Regions from separate parts of the Rhizobium sp. PL01 genome, predicted to be linked through region 2. Evidence: predicted binding sites of a transcription regulator. Region 2 holds the regulator's gene; the other holds the start of a gene.
The links. Region 2 encodes LexA, which represses DNA repair genes until DNA is damaged. Its sites were predicted from a motif close to TGTTCNNNNTGTGTTCNG; they were not measured.

Region 1: a site for LexA is predicted at 2,612-2,629, ahead of R6X40_RS03160 (ribonuclease T2 family protein). Genes of this name have one in related genera too.

What each region holds. Positions count from the first base shown of each region.
Region 1 covers NZ_JAWQUM010000001.1:684,228-688,438, forward strand. Annotated here, with positions in the region: gene R6X40_RS03145 (thiamine pyrophosphate-binding protein) at 1-519, opposite strand, end outside; gene R6X40_RS03150 (DMT family transporter) at 554-1,504, opposite strand; gene R6X40_RS03155 (alpha/beta hydrolase) at 1,517-2,452, opposite strand; gene R6X40_RS03160 (ribonuclease T2 family protein) at 2,646-3,413, shown strand; gene ettA (energy-dependent translational throttle protein EttA) at 3,506-4,211, shown strand, end outside.
Region 2 covers NZ_JAWQUM010000002.1:289,395-293,605, forward strand. Annotated here, with positions in the region: gene R6X40_RS05790 (APH(3'') family aminoglycoside O-phosphotransferase) at 1-689, opposite strand, end outside; partial or broken gene R6X40_RS05795 (hypothetical protein) at 858-1,179, shown strand; tRNA gene R6X40_RS05800 (tRNA-Asn) at 1,432-1,506, opposite strand; gene R6X40_RS05805 (hypothetical protein) at 1,726-2,004, shown strand; gene lexA (transcriptional repressor LexA) at 2,245-2,955, shown strand; tRNA gene R6X40_RS05815 (tRNA-Cys) at 3,380-3,453, shown strand; gene R6X40_RS05820 (hypothetical protein) at 3,680-3,898, opposite strand.

The DNA.
Region 1 (4,211 bases), on a different contig from region 2:
CTTTGCGGAGACCGCCTCGGTCTTTTGTGTCAGCATATCTTCCGGCAGGGTCAGAACCACCGGGCCGGGGCGGCCGGATGTTGCGACCGCAAAGGCGCGGGTGACGAATTCCGGGATACGGGCGGGATCGTCGATCTCGCCGACCCATTTGGCAATTTCTGTGAAAGCGCGGCGATATTCGATTTCCTGAAAGGCTTCCCGTTCGCGCGCATCGCGCTGGACCTGGCCGATGAACAGGATCATCGGGATGGAATCCTGGCGGGCGATATGCAGGCCGGCGGAGGCGTTCATGGCGCCCGGGCCACGGGTCACCATGCAGATGCCGGGCTCACCGGTCAGCCGGCCCCAGGCGTCAGCCATCATGGCAGCCCCACCTTCCTGGCGGCAGACCAGGACCTCGATGTCAGTATCGTAGAGTGCGTCGAGCACGGCGAGATAGCTTTCCCCCGGTACACAGGACACCCGTCTGACGCCGTTAGCCTTCAGCGCCTCAACGATTAGTTCTCCGCCTGTCTTCATGTCTGCTCCTCCCAAAGCACGTCAATAAATCTTGTCAGATGGCCGGTGATACCGGCGCGATGCTTGCTGTCTTGTTCACCCGGCGCTCCCGCCAGATGATGTAAAGACCGGAACCGATAATGATCCCGATGCCCAGCCATTTCAGTGCGTCCGGCAGATGGCCGAACACCAGCCAGCCGAAGATCGTCGCCGAGACGATCTCCAGATATTGCAGCGGTGCCAGAACCGATGCCGGTGCTGCGCGATAGGCATAGACGCCAAGCACCCCGGATATGGTTGCGGTGACGCCGACGCCAAGCAGATAGAGGCCTGCGGTCATATCCGGCATGACCGGATCGAAAATCTCCGAGCCGGTGCCATCGCCGATATAGAGCAGGATACCGCAGAACAGCGCGCCCCAGACGCCGGCATGAAACTGCATCGACCACGGATCTTCGTTCTGCGCGACGAGGCGGGTCACCAGCAGGAAGATCGCAAGCCCGAAGGCGGAGACGATGGGCAGAAGCGCGATCCAGCCAACTTCCTGCATGCTCGGCTGGATGACCAGCAGGGCCCCGAAAAAACCGACCCCGCAGGCGGTGTAGCGCCGCCAGCCGATGGTTTCCTTGAGGAAGATGCTGCCGAGGATGGTCAGGATGATCGGTTCGACGAAGAAAATGGCGATGGCATCGGCGACCTCCATCGCCTTCAGCGTGGTGATGAAGGACAGCATGGTCACGACAAGCAGGCCGCCGCGCAGCATATGCAGCCCGGTCTTCTTCCAGGTGAGATCGAACAATGTGCCGCGGACGATGACGATCGGCAGGATGAAGATCATCTGCAGCACGAAACGCACAGCGGTGATTTCGGCCGATGGAATGGTGGTGATCGCAAGCTTTGCAAAGATATCGATCAGCGGCGAAATCAGCACCGCGATGACCATCAGGCTAAGGCCAAAGGAAACATCGTTGCTGCGTGTCGCCGGATTTGCGGAAATGTCTGCCATGCTAGTCTTTGCTCATCTCCGGTGTTCCACGACGGAAAGACACCATCCGGTAAAGTCCTGCATGGCGCTGTTGCGCTCAATTTCGTTCAGGGTTTCGTGGCGCATTGTGGGGTAAATCACTGTTGTTACTTGCTTCAGCCCCGCATTCTGCATGCGCTGCGCTAGCCATGAGATTTCCCGGCCGCCATTGGTGGCTGGGTCCTCGCCGCCGCCGACGAGGTGGATCGGCAGGTTTTGCGGCAGCCGGCTCAGCCGATCCTGCCGTGCGCCTGCGAAGGTCAACGCGAACAGGTCGATCCACATCGAAACGCTGGCATCGAAACCGCAGAGCGGGTCATCGATGTATTTTGCCACTTCTACCGGGTCGTGCGACAGCCAGTCATAGTCGGTCTTGCGGTTGGGGATCGATTTGGCCCAGGCGCCGAATGTCAGCTTCGACAGCAGCCCACTCGGCACATCGGAACCCTTCAGCATTTTCTCGATGGCAAGGATAGCTTGGGCTGCGCGCCCGGCAAGACCCGGATTGAAATTGGAATTCCAGACAGCCAGTCCGTCGTAAAGCTCGGGGTCTTCCTCCGCGGCATTCAGCGCAATCAGGCCGCCCATGGAATGACCGAACAGGATAACGGGAAGCCCGGGATGACTGCCAGCAGCCATGTTCCGCATTGTCCTGATGTCGGCAAGGACCTTGGCTGCCCCTTGCGATTGCGCATAACGGCCGAGTGGCGCATCGGCGGCTTTGGTTGCGCCGTGGCCGCGATGATCGTGCGCATAGACGTTGAAACCGGTGTTCGCCATGACTGCGGCGAAGCGGGCATAACGGGCGGAATGTTCGGCCAGTCCGTGGCTGACAATCAAGATGCCTTTTCCGGGGACGGCGGCAGGCCAGTGGCGCCAGGCAAGGATGGCTCCACTCGGGCTTTGCAACGTTTCGACCTTGGCGAACACCCGTTAGATCCTCCCAGGCGAACTTCCTGCGCTTGACCGCTATCAACTTGATTTAACAGCCGAAGGCAACCGGCGCTTGGTGCTTGTTTGGTATCAGGTCAGAAAAGAATCGCAGATGTAAGGATTCCAGGTTGCAATTTTCTCGTTTTGATTGCTAAATGATCATGTTGTGTTCTCTTTTGGGGAGGCTGGCATGCACAGAAATGTAAGGATCGTTTTTGCACCGCTTTTCTATCGCCTGAGCTTGTTTGTGCTTGCGATGATGTCTTCGCCTGCGGCATTCGCCGAGGAACAGGCCTCACTCGCGAAGGGCCGGACCGAATACATTCTTGCTGTGAGCTGGCAGCCCGGATTTTGCGAGACGCGGCCGAACCGCAAGGAGTGCGTCGGGCAGACCTCCGAGCGCCATGACGCAACCCATTTTTCCCTGCATGGCCTATGGCCGGTGAAGAAGAGTTACTGTGGTGTCGCTGCGGATATCAAGGCGCGCGATCGCAATGGCGACTGGCTGGATTTGCCAAAGCTGGCGATGGCGCAGGAGACGGCCGCCAAGCTGATGGTGGCGATGCCGGGAACGCAATCGGGGCTCGACCGGCACCAGTGGCTGCGCAGCGGCACGTGCCACGGCGGCACGGCGCAGGATTATTTTTCCGTGCAGCTGCGTCTTCTTGAGGAGATCAATAGCTCGGCGGTGCGTGCCTTGTTTTCAGGACGGATCGGGCGTGAGGTAACCGAAGGCGACGTCAAGCAGGCCTTTGACGAAAGTTTTGGCAAGGGATCGGGTGATCGCGTCAGGATGCGTTGCGAGAAAGCTGGCGCGCGCAGTGTCATCACCGGGCTGACGATCGGCCTGTCGGGTGATGTTTCCAGCAATGCCGGCCTTTCAACTCTGATCCTTGCGGCCGGCGATACCGATTTCAAATGCGCAAAAGGGACCGTCGATGCAGCCGGCATTCCGTGAATGGCGTTGCTAAAACCGGTTTCTTCATTGCTCCGCCGGGATAATTCGCCTACATAGCGGGCAAAATCCCATTCCGTCGGAGCAGTCTCTCTATGGCACGTCAATTCATTTATCATATGTCCGGGCTGAACAAGTCCTACGGCACCAAGAAGGTGCTGGAGAATGTCAATCTGTCGTTCTATCCGGACGCCAAGATCGGTATTCTCGGCCCGAACGGTGCCGGTAAGTCGACCGTCCTGCGCATCATGGCCGGCCTCGACACGGAATACACCGGCGAAGCCTGGGTTGCTCAGGGCGCTACCGTCGGGTACCTGGCGCAGGAACCGCAGCTCGATCCTACCAAGACGGCGATGGAAAACGTCATGGAGGGTGTGGCCGACAAGACCGCCATCCTCGAGCGTTACAACGAACTGATGATGAACTATTCCGACGAGACGGCGGAAGAGGGCTCGAAGCTCCAGGACATCATTGACGGCCAGAACCTGTGGGATCTGGAAAGCCAGGTCGAGATGGCGATGGAAGCTCTGCGCTGCCCGCCTGGCGATGCGGATGTGACCAGCCTTTCGGGTGGCGAGCGCCGCCGTCTGGCGCTCTGCAAGCTCTTGCTCTCCAAGCCGGACCTGCTGCTGCTCGACGAACCGACCAACCACCTGGACGCTGAAACCATCGGCTGGCTGGAAAACCATCTGCGCATGTATGCCGGCGCCGTGATGATGATCACCCACGATCGGTACTTCCTCGACAATGTCACGGGTTGGATCCTTGAGCTCGACCGCGGCCGCAGCATTCCTTACGAAG
Region 2 (4,211 bases):
CGCGCTTCCGCAGTGGTGCGCCATGTTTCGCGGGTATTGCCGACAAGCAGCGCAAAGTCGACATAGCGGTCCGCCATCCCCAGCCGCCCGAGATCGATCATTCCCGTGCAGCAAAGCGTTTCCGGATCGACCATGAAATTGGGCAGGCACGCATCGCCGTGGCAAACAACACGATCCGTGTTTTCCTGCGTGAGCCGCGCGGGCAGTTCGCTCTTTAATCGATCGAGCAGGGTTTCGGGCGGCGTGTCCTGATCGTCCGGATCGAGAAAGTCGGGATTGACACTCTTGCGCGCAACCACATCGGCTGCCCGATCGAACATTGTTTGAAGGCCGCGATCAAACGGGCAGTCTCGGGCCGGAATGGCATGGAGATCGCGCACCTGCGCGACGATGGACGGCCATGCCTTTATAAGTGCGGACACTTCCAGCTGATCCGCCGGCACGCCCGGCACGGCACTCGTCACAAGGCATGCAACGTCGTCAGACACTTGCCAATCGAGCACCGAAGGGGATCCGAGCTCAAACGCAGACAGCCATGCCGTCCGCCGACGCTCGTCATCCAACAGCGCCACACCGCTGCCGGTAGCCACTTTGGCGTAAGCGCTGCCATCGGCGCGCCGAAACAGCGCATCACCCGATTCGCCATGAAGGTAGGCAATCCATTGGCTTCCAAGAGAAAAGCCCGTCAACCGGGTTGATCCGTATTGATAATCAGTCAGGTTTCATTCCCCTCGTCTTGTCTGGCGAAGGCGATGTCGCGCCCCAGCACGACATGGATATTGCCGAACGTGATTTCATTAGCCCGGAACAGAAAATCTCCAGGTTTTTACACCGGGCGCGTTTACGGAGGAAAGCCGGTGAGGGATACGATTACCCGTAAAATTCGGCGAGAAAGTCCTGAATCTGCGCCTCCACATACGGCACCACCGGACCATCCGCCTCGAATCCCCATCATCGAAGAGACGGCCGAACTGGTCGCGGAGGCTGGCGGCAAAGGCATTGCAGTGCCGGTGGATCATCTTGTTCACGCGGAAGTCGCGTCTCTTGGTTGACCGTATCCGCCGCGAAGAATCACGACTCGATATTCTCATCAACGATATCTCGGGCGGCGAGCATATGACCGAGTGGGACAAGCCGGTCTGGGAACACTCGCTCGAAAAGGGCCTGAAATTGCTGCGGCCCAGGCAACGGACTCGGAGCGGAACCGCTTTACCGTACAATCCACGTCAAGCGGGATCTCGCAAAGATCTGAGAGTTCGCCGATCTCGGCGGGTCGCGGACGGACTGCTGGCGCGACATGACAGAGGTGCAGGAGGCGGGGAAAATAGCGGATGCCAGTGGCTATCGGTAGAACAGCGAAATCAGACGAGAGGCGGTGCGGTGTCACCAGAAACCAAAAAGGCCTTGCTTTTCAGCAAGGCCTTTGAAAACTGGCTCCCCGGGCCGGATTCGAACCGGCGACCTGTCGATTAACAGTCGAATGCTCTACCGCTGAGCTACCAGGGAACGTCTGCGCGGTGTGTGCTGCAGAAGTGAGGCTGCTAATACAAATGCTTTTCCGATTTGCCAAGCGGTTTTTCAAAAAAAATGCACAATCTTGTCAGACTGTGGAGAACTTCCCATCTGTGGGGAGTGGTGCATTCTCGATGTCACGCAAGCCAAACCCTTGGCATCGCGGCATTGCAGCGGTATCGGGGCAGGCTTTATGTTTGATAGGTGAGATTTATGGCAGAACCGCAGAAAACGAAAAAATTCGGCATCGACGCCCGAACACAGGAGCTGGTTATCGGCTCATGGCGGATGCGGCTGCCGCAATCACGTCCGCTGCGTATCGCCATCGGCGGCGTTTTGATTTTTGGTGGCATTCTCGGTTTCCTGCCTGTCCTCGGCTTCTGGATGGTGCCGCTGGGCCTACTCGTCCTGTCGCATGATCTCGCCTTCATTCGGCGTAAGCGGCGCAAATTTTCGGTCTGGTGGGCTCGAAAATGGCCGGCATCCAACTAGAACAATGCCGATCATCATATCCTCTCACGTTCGGAATCACCCAAGGGCTCTTCAAAAGGGGAAGGCCATGAGCGAGTGAATGCGAGTCTCTGGAGACAACAACATGCAAGACCTCAACCCGATCGTCAGAAACGACACTTATCTCTGAAAACATTCGATGAATTTTAGGGACTTGCGGAACACATATGGAACAGATAGTGTTCGTTCTTGATTTGTTTCTCGATTCTGGAGTGATCGTTCATGCTGACCCGCAAGCAACAGGAACTGCTTCTGTTCATTCACGAAAGAATGAAAGAATCGGGTGTGCCGCCATCATTCGATGAAATGAAAGATGCGCTGGATCTTGCGTCGAAATCCGGCATTCACCGGCTGATTACCGCGCTTGAGGAGCGGGGTTTCATCCGGCGCCTTCCCAACCGGGCGAGGGCGCTGGAAGTGATCAAGTTGCCGGAGGCCTATTCAATGAGCCTCCAGCCCAAGCGTGGCTTTTCACCCAGCGTCATTCAGGGCAGCCTCGGCGTACAACCAGTGCCCCCAGCACCTGTCAAGACTGCCTCACACAGCGACACCGTCTCGATACCGGTTATGGGCAGGATCGCCGCCGGCGTGCCGATCTCGGCGATCCAGAACAACACGCATGATATTTCCGTCCCCCTCGAGATGGTCGGTAACGGCGAGCACTACGCACTGGAAGTGCGTGGTGATTCGATGATCGAGGCAGGAATTCTGGATGGCGACACGGTCATCATCCGCAATACGAACAGCGCCAGCCCCGGCGAAATCGTCGTCGCCCTGGTTGATGACGAGGAAGCGACGCTGAAGCGGTTCCGCCGGAAAGGCGCCTCGATTGCGCTGGAAGCCGCCAACCCCGCCTACGAGACGCGGATCTTTGGGCCGGACCGGGTCAAGATACAGGGCAAACTCGTCGGGCTGATCCGCCGTTATCATTGATCTTGCCGAATTTTATCTTCGACCTGCCTGCGGCTTGGAGATGAGTTTTTGGTTATGGACTTTGCTGGATGAAGCCGGTCCTGTTGCCGTTCAGCTCGGTCGTTGCCATGCCGCTTCATATATCCAAAGCAAACCGCCTCTCAATTCGAATGCCGGTGTCAAAAACGGATCCTGCCCTGAAATGTGTCTTTGTCTACGATGACCAGTTGGGTGCGTGAAATCACAAATGAGGTTCGCGATCGGAACGCGAGCCTCATCATCTCAAAGGTGCGGGCCGTAGCGATCTCATCCCCTTAAGCCTGTGGGAGAGCGGCTCGGAAACTTCATTTCACAAACGACCGAGGATATTTTCAGAAATATCCTCTTGCGATTTGTCTAGGATCATTCTAAACCGCCGCCACAGTTCGATTATTTGAACTCGTGAGGCCTCGTGGCGGAGTGGTGACGCAGAGGACTGCAAATCCTTGCACCCCGGTTCAATTCCGGGCGAGGCCTCCAAACTTTCCCACACATAGAAAATTGACAGGGAAGAAGCGCAGGCGTCGATGGCCTTGCCGATAGGTCGCGCTCAGCGGGTTTTCACTCTTGTGAAGAGTTTTCAGAGAGATCGGATCGATAGGTTTCCGTCTTCCCATCTTGCCTGGACAGCTAGAGACCATGCCGTCGTTGACAAACGATAGCGTTGCATAATCCCCGTCGGTGCATCGCGAAGCAGGGGGATTGCTCAATGATAATAGAAGCAGGCGCAATCAGCCTTGCTGTCATCCGGTGTTGTCCAGACGCGCACTGCGAGTTTCTTGGCTGCACCGGTCTCGTCCAATCTTAGCCCCAGCAGCGACACGGCCGCGAGCTTGGGGTTGACCGCATCGATTTCGATCGTCGATCCGACCTGGTGAACGCCCTGCTTCGGGGTCCAGGTGAAAAACTGCACGCTATAATGCATTGCATTCTCCTTCACCGCGCTTTGCAGCACTTGATTTTAACGGGTGAACCGACGCTGCAACACGCTGGCCACGGGCGTTCCACTGCTGGATGCGTACTCAATGCGTAGGAGTGCAAGATATCATATTTCGGCAAGCGATGAAACATTCTCGCGGTGATTAAGCCGAACGGTGACAGGCCATCATCCATTCGCCTCACACGCAGCAATTATGATCTGGTCTGCTCTGCCTATGACCATCGGGATGGACGAGGGGGACGCGGTCACAAGCCACTGCCAAGTAGAAGCGACGCGACCAGGGTGCCGCGTAGTAGCG